3 regions of the Oceanobacillus timonensis genome follow, and region 2 is predicted to be linked to each of the others. Evidence: riboswitches for the same ligand, from Rfam matches in the RefSeq annotation. Region 2 holds a riboswitch; each other region holds the start of a gene.
The links. A riboswitch is a leader RNA that binds a small molecule or an ion and turns the genes downstream of it on or off. The one in region 2 is predicted to bind S-adenosylmethionine.
Positions count from the first base shown of each region.

Region 1 (5,686 bases), 570 kb from region 2:
CTGTCGGTGTAGGTTGGTTTTCCCTATTTGCTTCTTCTACATTATTGACGATGACCCCGACAAATAAATTAATAATAACAAATGCACCGATAAGGATAAACGAAATAAAGTAGACCAAGGCGAAGCTGGTTTCCTCCAGAATAGGATACATAACGCCCGTCGCCCAAGAATCAAGCGTGAGAATCTGGAACAAAGTCAGTAAGGTTCGATGAAGTGATCCAAAATGTTCTGGAGCAATTGATTGAAACAACATGGTACCTACAACAGCATACATATAAAAGAAAATCGTCAGCAAAATCATGATATTTCCCATAGAAGGTATAGTTAACAATAGTGCATTCACCATTTTTCGCAACGATGGAATAATGGAAATAGCACGAAGTACCCGGAGTATTCTGAAAATACGCAGGACAATGACATAATTAGAACCGACAAATAGAATGCTGGCCGCTACAATCACAAAATCAAAGATATTCCACGGGTTTTTAAAAAATTGGACAAGCGAGGAGCTGCCAATCATTCGGATGATGATTTCAATGGTGAAAATGGAGAGCAATATAGTATCTATCCAATAAAGGTAATCACCATAAAGCTGATTCATCACTGGGTATGTTTCTAAACCAACAATGACCGCATTTAATACAATCAGGGCAATAATGATATTTGTAAATGTTTTATTCTCTGCGATGGCGGCGCATCTACTTTGGAACGTTTTAAATGTCATGCGTATGTATCCTTTCTCTCGGTTACGTTTTACAGCGAAATCCATTATACATTGTACCTAATAATGGATTGTCTTGTCATTTTAAACTATTCAATTTTTTAGCGGATATAATTCAATATATTGGATGAAAGATAAAGTTTCATGGTACGCTAAATAATAGGGAAACAAACTTTAGGAGGGACAAATATGTATCGAAATTTAAATGATTTTTTAACAGAATGGTCTGAGTCAGCTGACGGTACAAAAGCTGTATTAAACGCTTTGGAAGATGATAAATTGGATCAGTCCATTGTAGAAGGACATAATAGTCTCGGCTGGCTGGGCTGGCATTTGGTAAATACGCCTGTTTTCTTTATGAACTTGGTCGGGGTTGATTTGGAATCTCCTTATGATCCGGATGATGTTCCGACAAAAGCAAGTGATATTCAGAAAGCCTATGCCGATATTTCCAATCGTATTGTAGAGAAATCCAAAGAAGTGCTTTCGGACGATGCTTTAGTAAATGAATTTGTAGACTTTGGCGGATCCGCTCCAAAAGGAAGCGTTTTGCGTATGGCAATCAGCCATCAAATCCATCATCGCGGTCAAATGACAGTTCTGCTGAGACAAGCCGGATTAGAGGTTCCAGGTGTGATGGGACCGACCAAAGAGGATCAACAGTAGAAGCGGAGGAATAACCATGACTTTATCTTTTTATTGGTACCCGAAATGTGGTACTTGCCGAAATGCAAAAAAATGGTTGGACGAAAACCAAATCGATTATCAGGCCATTTCTATTGTAGATAATCCCCCAAGTGTGAATGAGCTATTGTCTTGGATGGAGACAAGTGATTTGCCGCCCAAGAAATTCTTTAATACAAGCGGGAAAAAATATCGTGAATTGCATTTAAAAGAAAGAATAAATGATTTATCTCCCCGGGAAATGGCGGAAATTTTAGCTTCTGACGGGATGCTGATTAAAAGACCGGTCTTAACCGATGGCAATCAAGTGACTGTCGGGTTTAACGAAGAGACATATGAATCTTTCTGGAAATAGTGCTAGAAATAGACCGGACTTCCATGTATAGTTGAAGAGAAAAGAAGAATGGTTGGAGGGATACGAAATGAGCTTGCCAAATGATTATTTGTATTCAAAAGAACATGAATGGGTGAAAAAAGAAGATGGTAAAGTCCGTATCGGGGTTACAGACTTTGCGCAAGACGAGCTTGGCGATATTGTCTTTGTAGAATTACCGGAAGTCGGTGATTCTTTAGAGTTGGATGAGCCATTCGGAAGTGTAGAATCTGTTAAAACGGTATCTGAACTGTATGCTCCAGTAAGCGGAAAAGTGGTAGAAGTGAATGAAGAACTGGAGGATAGTCCAGAACTTGTGAATGAATCACCGCATGAAAAAGCATGGATGGTTGTTGTTGAAGTTGAGAAGGAAGGCCAGCTAAACGAATTATTAGATGCAGATGCATACCGAGAATTTATAGAAGGATAATTTAATCATACTTGCACCTATTTTAGAAATACTGAAAATGACAGGGACCACGACACCTGCATTTTTCAAAAGGCTCTAAAAAACGGTGAAAAAAAGAGCTGACTTTTCCACATTTGTGTATAGTTAGCTCTTTTCTTTTCATATACTATAGAAACAGCATGTTGAGGAATGGTCAACCTATTAGCTACGATAAGGAGTGCAAAACGATGATGGAAGATGATTACAATAAAGTCATGATCGTTGAGGGGTTATCTGATAAAAAACATATTGAAAAAATTCTTGACGATAATACCATCACCATTGTTTGTACAAATGGAACCATTGGCGTAGAAAAATTGGAAGAACTGTTAGAATGTTATCATTTAGATGATACAGAAGTGTTTATCCTGGTGGATGAGGATGAATCCGGGATGAAGCTCCGAAAGCAATTAGCCGGTGAACTTCCACATGCCGAACATATTTATGTGAGCAGTGAATTCCGTGAAGTTGCCGCTACACCAAAGAAAAAATTGGCAAGTATTCTGGCAGGAAAGCGAATTGGAATAGATCTCAATTATCTTGCCAAATGGTAGTTCACGCGTTAAGATGAGAAAGAATTTATTCCTCAGGATAAAAAAATATAAAGAAGGTGGTTATCTTTTTTATGAAACAACAGCGGACCTGTTAGAAGCATATAGCATTTGCTGGAAACAAAAGATTGAGGAGAATAAACTTGAAACATTTTAATGAAGCAGAAATGAACCATCATCGGCTCATATTATATATTTATACACCATTTTGCGGGACATGCAGCGTTGCGCGTGCCATGCTGGAAAACGTAGAAAGATTGCATGAAGAAGATATTTTCACCGAGATGAATGCTTCAATGCATCCTGATTTTATGCAGAACCATAAAATTGAGAGTGTACCGTGTCTTGCTTTTGTGGAAGACGGAAAAATCGTGGAAAAAGTGTACACATTTCAATCAACAGCAAATATTTATCAATATCTGATGAAGTATAAACCGGAATTATTCCAGACGATAAATAATTGAACATGTATATGAAGCGAAGCAGGCTGAAATACCAAGTGATTAACTGCGGATTTGGTTGACAAAGGTGTAAATAGCGTGCTACGATAGCAACAATTCATAAATAAGTTGAAAACTCTTATCAAGAGCGGTGGAGGGACTGGCCCGTAGAAACCGCGGCAACCTTCAATCATTGGAAAGGTGCCAACTCCTGCAAGCATTTGAAAGATAAGAGAACAATGGACGATACAACAAATATTTGAGCGTCTTTCTGTTCTCTTACAGAAAGGCGTTTTTTGATGGTTGAATAAATAATAAACAAGAATACATGATAAACAGGATTGTTTACATATAGGAGTGAAATAAAGTGATATCCATTGAAGGGCTGAAGAAAGTATTCTCTTTAAATAATAAAGATGTTGTCGCCGTGGATAATTTAAATCTTCAAGTAGAAGATGGCGATATTTATGGCGTAGTTGGCTACAGTGGTGCAGGGAAGAGTACTTTTGTCCGTTTAATCAACAGACTGGAAGAGCCGTCAGCTGGTACAGTGAAAATCGGCGATCAGGTGATTACTTCTTTATCGAAATCGGATTTACGTATTGCCAGGCAGGATATTGGTATGGTGTTCCAGCATTTTAACCTGTTATGGTCCCGCACCGTTGCTGATAACATTGCGTTTCCGCTTGAAATTTCAGGAGTGGAGAAAAGGGAGCGGAAAAAACGTGTACTGGAATTAGTTGAACTAGTCGGTTTGTCAGGAAAAGAAGATGCTTATCCTGCACAGTTAAGCGGTGGTCAAAAACAAAGAGTTGGTATTGCCAGAGCGTTAGCAAACTCTCCTAAAGTTTTGCTCTGTGATGAGGCAACTTCTGCGCTGGATCCGGAGACAACCAATCAAATTCTGCGCTTATTGCAGGGCATTAATGAAAAATTAGGATTAACGATTATTTTAATCACTCATGAAATGCATGTAATCCGTAAAATATGTAATCGGGTTGCTGTGATGGAATATGGGAAAGTGGTAGAAGAAGGAAATGTTATCGATGTATTTACGAAGCCGCAGCAGCAAGTTACACAAAACTTTGTTGAACAGCTGACCGGTTCGAATGAAGAAGAGGATGACATGACGGAATTGACAGAAAAATTCCGGGAAGGTATGCTATTGCGCATTCAATTTTTAGGGGAAAGTGCGAACCAGACAATCATAAGCCAACTTGTGAAGCAGTTTGATATCCATGTGAACATCTTGCAAGGGAAAATCACGCAAACACAAGGCGGAAGCTATGGAACGTTAATTGTTCAGCTGCTGGGAAGTCAGCAGGACGAGGCAATGAAATATTTGAAAGAACAAGATGTTATAGAAGTGGAGGTAATTCAGCATGCTTGAGGAATTATTTCCGAACATAGTAGCGGAAGATTTAATAGAGGCATCACAGGAAACCGTATATATGACTGCTATTGCAATGGTTGGAACGACCGTGCTTGGTTTGATGTTAGGATTATTATTATTTTTAACATCAAAAGGGAATTTTTGGGCGAATAAACCGGTTAATGTCATCGTAGCTGCATTCGTTAATATTTTCCGGGCCATTCCTTTCATTATTTTAATTCTGTTATTGTTCCCATTTACAGATCTATTAGTGGGAACCATACGTGGACCTACTGCCGCTTTACCAGCGCTGATTTTAGGAAGTGCTCCATTCTATGCAAGGCTGGTTGAAATTGCCTTGAAGGAAGTGGACAAAGGTGTAGTGGAAGCTGCAAAAGCAATGGGAGCAAAAGCAAGTACCATTATCTTTAAAGTACTGCTTCCCGAATCCAAACCAGCCCTCGTATCCGGACTGACAGTTACAGCCATTGCGTTAATCGGCTATACAGCTATGGCCGGCGCAATCGGTGCAGGCGGATTAGGAAACTATGCTTTTTATTTTGGATTTCAGCGTAGAAGCTGGGATGTTGTATTTGTATGTACGGTGATTATTGTTGTGATTGTATTTATTTTCCAATTTATTGGAGATGCTATTACAAGGAAATTGGATAAACGTTAATTGTGATAAAAGATGGTATTCAAGTTTGACTTGATTCACATAATAAAAAAGTAAAAGGGGCGTACAAAATGAAGAAATGGATGTTTTTAATCGCAGCTGGTCTCGTTCTGCTTTTAGCTGCATGTGGAGGTAATGATGAATCTTCTGATAGCGATACGGATTCTGATACAGAAATTACAGTAGGAGCTGTTAGTGTTCCACATGCTGAGATTCTTGAAGAAGCCCGGCCGATGTTAGAAGAAGAAGGTATTACATTAAATATTGAGGAGTACCAGGATTATGTTTTCCCCAATGATGATTTAGCAGATGGTACTTTAGATGCGAACTACTTTCAACACCAGCCTTACCTTGATCAGACAGTAGAAGATACTGGTTATGAAATAGAATCGATTGGTAATGTGCATGTGGAGCCAATTGG
Region 1 is NZ_LT800497.1:3,291,548-3,297,233, reverse strand. Features, by position in the region: gene B7E05_RS16105 (ion transporter) at 1-724, opposite strand, end outside; gene B7E05_RS16100 (DinB family protein) at 911-1,387, shown strand; gene B7E05_RS16095 (arsenate reductase family protein) at 1,404-1,760, shown strand; gene gcvH (glycine cleavage system protein GcvH) at 1,828-2,208, shown strand; gene B7E05_RS16085 (toprim domain-containing protein) at 2,415-2,780, shown strand; gene B7E05_RS16080 (thioredoxin family protein) at 2,921-3,241, shown strand; SAM riboswitch class I at 3,354-3,452, shown strand; gene B7E05_RS16075 (methionine ABC transporter ATP-binding protein) at 3,585-4,607, shown strand; gene B7E05_RS16070 (methionine ABC transporter permease) at 4,600-5,268, shown strand; gene B7E05_RS16065 (MetQ/NlpA family ABC transporter substrate-binding protein) at 5,337-5,686, shown strand, end outside.
Region 1: another riboswitch for S-adenosylmethionine. It lies ahead of B7E05_RS16075 (methionine ABC transporter ATP-binding protein); the one in region 2 lies ahead of B7E05_RS19090 (homocysteine S-methyltransferase family protein).

Region 2 (5,686 bases):
TTTTGCAGATAAAGAGACAACGGATGATTTGGCAACAGATATGGTTTGGTATTTATGGACAGGAGAATATTCCTCTCTCTTTGGAAAACGGGCGATGACGACGTTTGAACGTTACTTTATTTCTGACAAGACGTCCCATAAAGAGGAAAAAAACCCATATTATTATTTACGTGAAAATGTAGATATGTGCCATAAAGTGCTGGAAGAATTTGATTTGGATCCCGAACAGGGGCACATTATTAACGGTCATACGCCGGTAAAAGAAATTGACGGGGAGAATCCGATCAAAGCGAATGGGAAAATGATTGTTATTGACGGCGGATTTTCAAAAGCATATCAATCTACTACCGGAATTGCCGGTTATACCTTATTATATAATTCATTTGGTATGCAGCTCGTTGCCCACCAGCATTTTAATTCTAAAGAGGATGTTGTTTTAAATGGAGCAGATGTCTTATCTGTTCGGCGGGTTGTGGACAAAGAACTGGAACGGAAAAAGGTTAGAGAAACCAATATTGGAGCTAAACTGCAAGATGAAATTGATATGCTGAATCAGCTGATGAACTATCGTTATATTAATTGAGAAAAGAAAAAACCAGATGGTCGAAGGAATTTTTCTTCGACCATCTGGTTTTTTGTATAGTTTACATATAAACTTATTTGGCTGCTACTTCTTCTGTTTCAAAAGAAATTTTTTCATCTTTTCCTGCAATAATCCCAAGAAAGGCAATGATTAAGGATGCAGCCATTAAAATAATAAATGGCACAGCCCAGCCTCCCGTTTTATCAGCGATTGTTCCTAGGAACAGCGGGCCTGTAGAAGCGACGATATACCCAACAGATTGCGCCATGCCGGACAATTGCGCCGATTCCATAGCAGAATTGGTGCGTAAAACAAAGAACATCATGGCCATGCTGAACGCGGTCCCGGCACCGACACCGGTTAATATCAGAAAGACAATAATCAGATGGGATGAAGTAAAAGCAACGCCTAATAAGCCAAAGAAAAATAGCAATCCGGCGCTGCAGCCGAGCAGCTGCTGACTCTTCATCCGCCCGGCAAGAATGGGTGCGATAAATGTTGTTGGGATAAGTCCAACTTGATAAATAGCAATTAACCATCCGGCTTCGCTTTCGTCAAACCCTTTTGCAATAAAGATATCCGGGAGCCACGTAAATAAACTATATGGTATGAACGATTGCAGCCCCATGAAAAAGGTGACAGCCCAGGCAATTTTTGATTTGAAAATCGCTTTAGACGGCTGGCTTTTTACGTTGACAAACACTTTTTTATCCGCTGAACGCGCGGCAGGCAAACGCAGTAATAAGACAATAACAGCTGCCAAGGAGAGAAAGCTCCATATTTGCATAGCCTGACGCCAATCGAATCCGGATATGGAAGCAATTGGTACGGAAATACCAGAAGCAAGCGCTCCGAACGCATTCATCGAAACGGAATACACTCCAGTCATGAGTCCCATTCGATAAGGGAAAGTTGACTTAATCAGCCCCGGCATTAGTATATTTCCAACAGCGATAGCCATTCCGGTCAACAAGGTGCCAAAAAGTAAGAGCTCTATTCCGCTATTCGCCCGAATAAATACACCGATAGACAGCACAACCATCGCGATTAATAATGTTATTTCCATCCCGAGTTTGCTGGATATCCTGGGTACAAATGGCGAAAACAAACCGAACGCAAGCAGGGGCATCGTATTTACTAAACCAATCATGCCATTAGAAGCTTCTAATTCTCCGCGGAACAGAGGGATAAGCGGTCCGACAGACGTGATTGGGGAACGTAATGTTGCTGCAATCAGCAAAATAGCCAGGAGTAATAAGAATAGATAGTATCGTTTTGTAAAAGCTTTTTTGGAGAGACGCATATATATATGATTCCTTTGTAATGTATTTTAAAAAATGTATATAGGAAATCATCATATCAAAGGGGATAAGGGAATGTAAAGCTATTTTGAAGATGACAGAAAAAGCATTGTGGTAGTTGTATTGTTATCAAGTCAAGGTGAATAGAAGTACGAACGCATTTCTACAGAAAAAGAAACATGGCGTAAAGAACCATGCTCTTTTTCTGCTTATCAAAATGTTAAAAAAGCAATCTAATTCCGTTAGCTAAACCGACTTGCTGCGAGAAATTATCCTCCGAAAAATAAATCAAAAATGTTACTAGCTGTAGAGCTTTCTGCATTATAAAACTCGGAGTATCCACAATCTTTGCAGAATACGACAGTGAAACGATTATGTTGTACATCAAACATTTTAGATAAGCCGGATCCTGTCATGGAAACATCTTTTGAATCCGCATTTCGGCTTCCACATTTCATACATCCTTCATGATTTTTCATTTCTATCACCTCTTTTAATAGTTACGAATAAATGCATGTATTGGTTTCACCGTTTTTAAACAAATCTTCCACCTTCATAACATTTGAGTTTGAAACAGAGAAGCGTATAATAATTAATATTGAAAAAAATGTATTTATAAGGTTATTTTAAGTGAAATAAGGAAATCTAAGTCTAAGAAGCAATCTAAAACTTCAACGCAAGCAGGAAGGGAAGTAACGGTAAAGCAGACGGACGATTATTTTATTTTACACAATAGCAACAATGCAATAGAAAGAAGGAAAATGTGATGAGTAAAGCGCAATCGAAAATATCGAGAAAGACAATGTTTTTTTTAAGAGGCCTCATTATTGTTATTGGCGGGTTTATTACCGCTTATGGGCTGGAAGCGGTATTGATTCCCAATAGTGTTTCTGACGGTGGGGTTACCGGCCTGAGTATCGTTGGCTCGCAATGGACAGGATTGCCGCTGGGAGTTTTAATTGCTATCTTAAATATTCCATTTATTTACTTAGGATATAAACAAATTGGCAAAGGTTTTGCGTTGTTATCCATCCTCGGAATTGCCTCCCTGGCTATCAGTACAAGTATGATGCATCATATCCCGACGATAGTAGGAATTGAAGGAGATACCTTGCTGGTGACAGTGGTTGGCGGGATTATTATTGGTTTCGGTATGGGGCTTGCACTCCGTAATGGCGGGGCATTGGACGGTATCGATATGTTAGCAGTGCTGTTATCACGTAAGCTCCCCTTTGGAACGAGTGATTTGATTTTATTCCTTAATTTATTTGTGTTTATTGTGGTATCGACAGTATTTGGTTTACGAGGGGCTTTAATGTCAGGAATTGCTTATTTTATTGCTTCGAAAGTCATTCACTTGATTGAAGAAGGTTTGAGCAGTACAAAAGCAGTATATATTATCACCGGCTATGCGGATGAAATGATCAAAGAAATCAGAGACCGTTTAGGACGTAGTTGTACGGTGCAGCATGTAGAAGGCGGATACTCGAAAAAAGAATTCCGACAAGTGAAAAGTATTATAACCCGTTTGGAAGAAAGTCAAATGAAGGAAATTATTCAAGATGTTGATCCGGAGGCATTTATCACGGTTCATGAGGTAACGGAAGTACGATGCGGAAATTTCGATTAAAAGAATGCAAGTAAAAAAGGCAGCCAATGGATGAGCATTGGCTGCCTTGCTGTATATCATGCATTAAGTTCTTGCTCTGAACAATTCCGCGATTGCATGAGAAACCTCGATGCCTTGATAAGTGAATGCGGATAATGCGGTCAGTGCAAAGAATCCAATCACAATAAATCTGAAAATCATCATTTTGTCAACCTCCTCTTTTGAAAGTTTGATTTATTTCAAAAGAGGATTAAACTACGAAATTGGATTGATAGAAAACGGGCGTCATCAGCCGTTTTGTGCGGTTGATACTTACAATCATCGTAAATAAACTAAATGTTCCCAGTAAGAATAAAGCAATGACTAAAGCCGGGTATGTTATAAATGATTTATCTGACTGATCATTTCCGCCCAAGCCTAAGTCTTGAGACATTTGGGTATCAACCAGCATCTCTTGTTCGGTGAGAAGGTAGCTGTGATGTATACCTGAAGATAGTTGTGTGATTGGTAAAATGATAATCATCATAGCAATCATCAAATGTCTATTCAACATCTACGCCCTCCTTCCATTTTCGCTTTCATATAGGATAGCTATCTTTATGTTAGAGAAAAATTTAATTATACCAATATTGAAGAACGATTTCAATATATTAACGTTTATTGATAAGAGCTTAAAGTGTATTATATGCTTATTTTTCAATGCTGTCTATACTTTTTGAACATTTTATGACTTTTTAGCTACAATATCAATGTACCCCATTATAGGGGTTCGTTAAACATATGGCTGGCTGTTATAAACGTTGTATGCTTGAAATATTTTTTAAAAATTCATATTGACAAAGAATTCAAATACATATATAGTTATCTACAACAAATAAATAGCAATACATTTTCTTATCCAGAGAGGTGGAGGGACTGGCCCTTGGAAGCCTCGGCAACAGACTTAGAAAAGAACTGTGCCAATTCCAGTAGCAGAAGCTAGCAGATAAGGAGAGACATTGATATCGTACTCAAACCTCTTCTTTCTGAAAAGAAGAGGTTTTTTCGTGTTTGTATCATCTTATCGGCAGCACATCACAAGTAAAAGTTTATGGGAGGAATGGAGAAATGGCGAAAAGAAGTTTGGAAGAACGTTTAAAACAGGGAACAGTTATTGCAGGGGAAGGATATTTATTTGAACTAGAGCGCAGAGGATACTTACAGGCAGGATCTTTTGTACCGGAAGTAGCATTGGATAATCCGGAAACATTGAAAGCAGTGTACCGTGATTATATGAAAGCAGGATCGGATGTGGTGCTTGCTTTTACATACAACGCACATCGTGAAAAAATGCGCATCATCGGCAAAGAAGATTTATTAGAGCCTTTAAATCGAAATGCTATTAAATTAGCAAAGGAAGTAGCGCAAGAACATCCGACGGAAGAAGCTTTGGTTGCCGGAAACATTTCGAATACCAATATTTTCAATCCGGAAGATCAGGAGTCCAAGAATAAAGTTAGAGCCATGTTTAACGAGATGGCTTCATGGTGTAAAGATGAGGATGTTGACTATATTAACGGGGAAACGTTCTACTATCATGAAGAAGCATTCATTGCGTTAGAAGAAATTAAAAAATATGATCTGCCGGCAGTAATTACCTTGGGATTAATGGGTGAAAATATCTTGCGTGATGGTTACACAGTGGAAGAGTCATGTAAGATTTTAGAAGATAACGGCGCTTTAGTTGTCGGGATGAACTGTTTCCGCGGGCCGGATACGATGCAGCCGTATTTAGAGAAGATTCGTGACAATGTAAATGGATATGTAGGAGCATTGCCGATTCCGTACCGGACAACGGAAGAGAATCCGACATTCTTTAACTTGCCAGATGGAGGGTGCAGCTGTCATTTGCCGACAGAAACCACTTTCCCGACTTCGCTGGATCCGCTTTATCATAACCGTTATGAACTGGCGGAATGGGCGAAAAAAGCACATAGCATCGGTATCAATTACATTGGATTGTGCTGTGGAGCTTCACCGGCAATGCTTCGTGCGGTAGCAGAGGCTGTTGGAATGGAGACAATTAATTCCATTTATTCTCCGGATATGCATAAACATTTCTTATTTGGTGAAGACGATACATTGCAGGATCATATTACAGATTATAAGACAAAAGCTTAAGGTAATAGAGGAGGGGGCAATTTATCATGACAG
Region 2 is NZ_LT800497.1:3,865,814-3,871,499, reverse strand. Features, by position in the region: gene B7E05_RS19115 (fructose-1,6-bisphosphatase) at 1-583, shown strand, start outside; gene B7E05_RS19110 (CynX/NimT family MFS transporter) at 657-1,886, opposite strand; gene B7E05_RS19105 (zinc ribbon domain-containing protein) at 2,154-2,363, opposite strand; gene B7E05_RS19100 (YitT family protein) at 2,651-3,514, shown strand; gene B7E05_RS19095 (hypothetical protein) at 3,744-4,046, opposite strand; SAM riboswitch class I at 4,385-4,485, shown strand; gene B7E05_RS19090 (homocysteine S-methyltransferase family protein) at 4,601-5,653, shown strand; gene B7E05_RS19085 (cyclase family protein) at 5,680-5,686, shown strand, end outside.

Region 3 (5,686 bases), 180 kb from region 2:
TTAGTCTAATCCTACATGCGGACTGCGGCGCTCTACAAGTACAACGTCTCGCCATTTGCCATCTTCCATCTGTCCAATCTTTTCACGAACCCCAACCCGTCGAAAACCCATCTTTTCATGCAATTTCAGGCTTCCTGTATTTTCTGGAAAGATTTCCGATTGCAGTGTCCATATCCCTGCTTCTTCACTTGCTTCCATCAATGCCAGCATCAGCTTTTTTCCAATACCTTTTCCCATGCTGTTTTTATGCAGATAAATACTTACCTCGGCCACTCCCTGATAAGCTTCTCTGGCAGAGATAGGCAATAACGCCGCCCAGCCGAGCATATGCTCACCCTCCCGGACAACTAACCTGCATTCCGATAAATGGTCGTGATTCCAATCCTCCCAAGTCTGCCAATCCGGTTCATTTATTTCAAAGGTCGCATTTTGTGTTTCCATGCCATGATAATAGATTTCCAAAACCTGTTCCCAATCTGTCGGCTTCATCTGTTCAATCACATAATGCATACATGCAAACTCCTTTTCACGGTAAATAGTGATTTATATCTTACATGGTTTTCGCAGGGAATTCCAGTGGATGAGACAAGTTCTTCAACAATCTGCTACAATATATTAAAAAGCGTAAATAAAGGAAGTGAAGCAATGAAAGTCTACGTCGATGCTGATGCCTGTCCTGTCAAAAATATAATTATCCAGGAAGCAGGGAAAAAGAATATCTCGGTTATTCTGGTTACAAGTATCTCCCATTTTTCATTACAAGAATATCCGGACTGGGTGGAGACCGTTTATGTAGATACCGGTGCAGATGCTGCAGATTACCGGATTATGAAGCTTGTGGAAAAAGGAGATATAGTAATAACGCAGGATTATGGACTTGCTTCTCTCGCGCTGGCAAAAGGATGCCATGTCCTGCATCATAAAGGGTTCGCTTATACGAATCATAATATTGACCAACTGCTGCAATCCCGTTATTTAAGTGCGAAAGAGCGACGAAGCGGAAAACATACCAAAGGCCCAAAAGCATTAACCGAAGAAGACCGGGAGAAGTTTCTCAAACTTTTTCAAAAATATTTATAAAAAATCCTTATAATCAACAAATGACAAGTATCTGCCAACTTCTGATTATAAGGAATTTTCATTACCCTAAAATACTTTATTTCTATACCATTAAAAACCGCTTAAATCGGTCCGCCCCAGCCAATTAAATGACTGATCACCAAAGCAATCCAAGACACAACAAGAGCCATTATGACAAACGGAAAAATATAACGAATCCACCTGCCATAAGGCACCTTACACAAGCCGAGCATCGCCATTAAACCGCCTAAGGTCGGTGAAAATATATTGGTAATACCATCGCCGATTTGGAATGCCAAAATGGTTGTTTGCCGTGTAATATCTAACATGTCCCCAACAGGAATCATAATGGGTAATGTAACTAATGCCTGGCCGCTGCCACTTGGAATGAAAATATTAATAATCGACTGAGAAATGGTCATGAATACAGCTGCCAGCGTAGTCGGTAAACCTTCCATGACGGAAACAAGGCCATGAGCAATCGTATCGCTGATATTCCCCTGGTTCATGACCACTTGGGTCGCCATGGCAACACCAATCAAAATAGCTGCTAATGCGCTGGGCTCAAGTGCTTTTGAAAAAGCTTCCGCAATTTGATTGGCATTCATACCTGCAATAATCCCGCAGGTAATCCCAATCATGAGAAATATCGCCGCAACTTCATTAATATACCAGTCATTCATAAATATTCCTGTCAGCATCAAAACAAATCCTGCAATCACCACAAGCAGCATTGCTATATCCTTTTTACGCATCCGATAGGATTCAAGCGGCTGACTCAGTTTCATATCCTGTGTATCAATACCATGTGCCAAACTATGTTTCTGATCCTGTAATATCTTTTTAAAATATCGAATATTATAATAGGCTAATAAAGATAAAACGACAATCACCAGGATACTTCTTAAAACCCACCCTGAATATAGCGGCATTTCTGCTATTCGATGTCCTACCCCTAGTGTATAGGGGTTGAATGGAGAAAGACCAAATCCGACAAGTACTCCTCCTATTCCAATACCCGCACCGAGTACAGCATCACCGCCTATGGAAACACTTAATAAAACAGCGATTGGAATAAGGGCAATATTATTTTCAAGCCCGACAAACATTCCAAAAAATCCGTACACAAATGTCATAATAGCAACAATAAGGAAACGTCTTTTTAATCCGACTTTGCGAACCAGTGTACCAACTGTGTTTTCAAGCATTCCCGTTTTTTCCAAAAGGCCGAACATCATGGCTGCCGCAAAGGTTATAAAGACGATATCAGCCATTTCCCGGAATCCTTCAGGGATTGCAGTAAATAAATCCATAATACCAACTGGATTATTCTCTACATATTCAAATGAATCAGGAACTGTTCGATTTGTCCCATCAATGGTTTCCCGTTCATACGATCCAGATGGAATAATATAAGTTAAAATAGCTGCAGCAACAACAATAAAAAATAACAACGCCAGCGGATGCGGAATGCGGTCCAATAATTTTTTCTTTTCTTTATCGTGATTCTTCTTCATATTTATGCTCCTCTTGCTTTTAAGTATGTATGTTTGCTATTTCTAACACTTTCCGAAATCTATCCTCCTTGTTATTTACCAAATCTTTTTGATGCATCTATTAAAAACAGCCTCTTTCCACAGGAAAAAGGCTGTTTTTACATTCGCCTTATCTCCCAAAATAAACATGCATTATTTTGCAGGAATTGGCACCTTTTCTTTTCATAAAGAGGTTGCCGGACGTCATTGGGCCTGTCCCTCAGTCGCTCTGGATAAGTATATATTATAAGATTGTAATGTTACTTTAATGGGGAAATTGTATACTCGCTAAACCATTTTGTCAATGTAAGAAAGCAATTTTAACGGCTAGTTTATTATCCTTTTTAAATGAAAGACATTTCCTTACACTATACTTCCCCGGTAAATCCAGCATAATTTGTAGAGAATAAATGCTTCACGGGATCTTCCGGGTCAGCGATTTTTTTCGCATGATTAACAGCAATTGGTCCTTCATTAAATGCCCCGGCAATTAATCCAAGCTTATCTGGATAATGTGCAATATCACCGATAGCAAATACGCCTTCCACAGATGTCTGCATGCTGGAATCAACCGCAATCATGCCATCTATCATTTCCAATCCCCATGTGGTGATTGGCTCGAGGTTAATTTGAAATCCATGGTTAACAACTAATCGGTCGACCTCTATCTCCTTCTCCTTTGTTTCGTCCTCTAAATGGGTAAGTATCACCTTTTCAACTTGCCCGTCCGTTCCATGCAATGCTTTTATTTCATATGGTGTCATTATATCCACACGGGAGTTTTTCAATTTGGTCACACTGCTTTCCAGCCCTTTAAACTGGTTACGGCGATGAATGAGCGTGACACTTTTGGCGATGTTTTCAAGTTCTAACGCCCAGTCCACCGCGCTATTACCACCGCCAGAAATAAGAACATGTTTATCATAATAATCCGCCAGCTTTCTGACTGTATAATGTAAGCTTTTCTCTTCGTAATAGACCGCTTCTGGATGATCCAGCTTCACGGAATGCAATGTTCCAAAACCGGTTGCCAGTATAACTGTTTTTGAATAATGCATATTTCCGTTGCTGCTCAGAAGTTGAAAATGGCCATCTTCCATTCGCTCCATATCCACAACTTGTTCGCCTAACACCACTTCCGGATCAAATGTCATTGCCTGTTCCACAAGCTGTTCCGTTACTTCTTCTCCGGTAGCATGTGCAATTCCACCGATATCACGGATCACTTTTTCCGGGTAAAAATAAGGCACTTTTCCGCCGAGATAAGGAAGATATTCTATAATTTTTGTCTTCATTTCCCGCATTCCGCTATAGAAAGCTGAAAATAAACCAGCTGGTCCACCACCAATAATCGTGACATCGTATATTTCCTCGTTCATAGTTACGCGAGCTCCTTTCTATTTTTAATTGGTTTTCATCAGTAAATAAACAAAATAAGGTGTACTGACAATCGAAACAACAATTCCCACAGGTATCGTTGTCGGTGCCAATATATTACTTCCAATCATATCTGCAGTGACTAAAATAAATGCCCCCAATAAAGCCGAGATCGGAATCACATAATGATGCAGCGGACCGACCAGTCTACGGACAATATGCGGAACAACCAGTCCTAAAAAGGCAATTGCACCGCCAGCTGCTACGGCTGCACCTGCTAATGCGACAGCAATTAATAACAAGAGTCCCCGTTCTCTTTCTACATGTGTTCCGAGGCCGGAAGCAACATCGTCTCCTAAGTGAAAGACATTTAAGTTTCTTGCTTTTTTCATCGCAATTGGAATCAATATCAGCATCCATGGCAATAATGCAAAAACAAAATTCCAGTTTTCGTTCCAAATCTCTCCTGTCAACCAAATCGTTACCTGCCGATAATTTTGCGGATCCATTCGTAATTGTAAAATTGTCATGAGAGCACCAAATGCCGCATTCACTCCAATTCCAACCAAAACAAGCCGAATGGGTGTGACTCCTCTTTTCCAAGCAATCGTATAAATCAAAACAGCTGCCGTAAACGCCCCAATTAAAGCAACAAAAGGCAGCATATAGTTGTTTAAGGCGCTGTCTGTCGGGATAGCTCCTTGAAAGAAATATAAGAATACAACAATCGCAAAACCTGCCCCTGAATTAATGCCTAAAATTCCTGGGTCTGCAAGGCCATTCTGCGTGATTCCCTGCATAATGGTTCCGGAAACAGCTAAACCTGCTCCAATTAATAGAGCCAATATAATTCCTGGCATCCGAAAGTTGAATAATACCAGTTCCTGTCTATCTGTCCCCTGCCCCATCAATGTTTGTATTACTTCCTTCGGGGAAATGGAAATAGCTCCCAAGTTCAAACTGACAAAGGAAATAATAATCATTCCAATAATAAGTATGCCGATAATCATCCAAAATCGAAGCCGCTTTTGCTTCTCTACTGCGTTCATTTTTTATCACCCCCGCTGCCTCTGGCTAAATAGAGGAAGAATGGCACACCGATAATAGATGTAATCGAACCTACCGGTGTCTCAAATGGGGCATTTATCATCCGTGCAATAAGATCTGCATTCACAAGCAATAAAGCGCCAAACACTGCTGAAGTTGGTATAATCCAGCGGTAATCCGTTCCGATAATAAACCGGGTAATATGCGGAATAATCAGCCCGACAAATCCGACAGCACCAGCAACAGAAACAGCAGCACCGGTCAATATTAAAACCACCACGATGCCCGTAATTTTAATCAGCGTGTTATTTTGACCCAGCCCCGTAGATAAATCATCACCTAAACTAAGGACAGTGATAGACTTCGAAATAGTTAATGCCAAAACCACTCCTACTACTCCGGCAAAGAGAAGAATGGTTACAGCATTCCAGTCTGCACCATCCAATCCGCCTGCAAGCCAAAAGCCCATATCTTTCTCCAACTGAAAATGCAGCGAAAGAATAGAAGAAATAGAGCGTAATAACGTTCCAATTGCAACACCAGCCAGCGCCAGCTTAATCGGTGTTAATCCGCTGCTGGAAAAAGAGCCGACCAAAAATACCAGGGTTACTGCTATTCCAGCTCCGATAAAGGTAGCAAACGTTAAT
Region 3 is NZ_LT800497.1:3,687,561-3,693,246, forward strand. Features, by position in the region: gene B7E05_RS18135 (GNAT family N-acetyltransferase) at 1-510, opposite strand; gene B7E05_RS18140 (YaiI/YqxD family protein) at 646-1,080, shown strand; gene B7E05_RS18145 (YfcC family protein) at 1,182-2,597, opposite strand; SAM riboswitch class I at 2,743-2,855, opposite strand; gene B7E05_RS18150 (NAD(P)/FAD-dependent oxidoreductase) at 2,984-3,994, opposite strand; gene B7E05_RS18155 (FecCD family ABC transporter permease) at 4,019-5,041, opposite strand; gene B7E05_RS18160 (FecCD family ABC transporter permease) at 5,038-5,686, opposite strand, start outside.
Region 3: another riboswitch for S-adenosylmethionine. It lies ahead of B7E05_RS18145 (YfcC family protein); the one in region 2 lies ahead of B7E05_RS19090 (homocysteine S-methyltransferase family protein).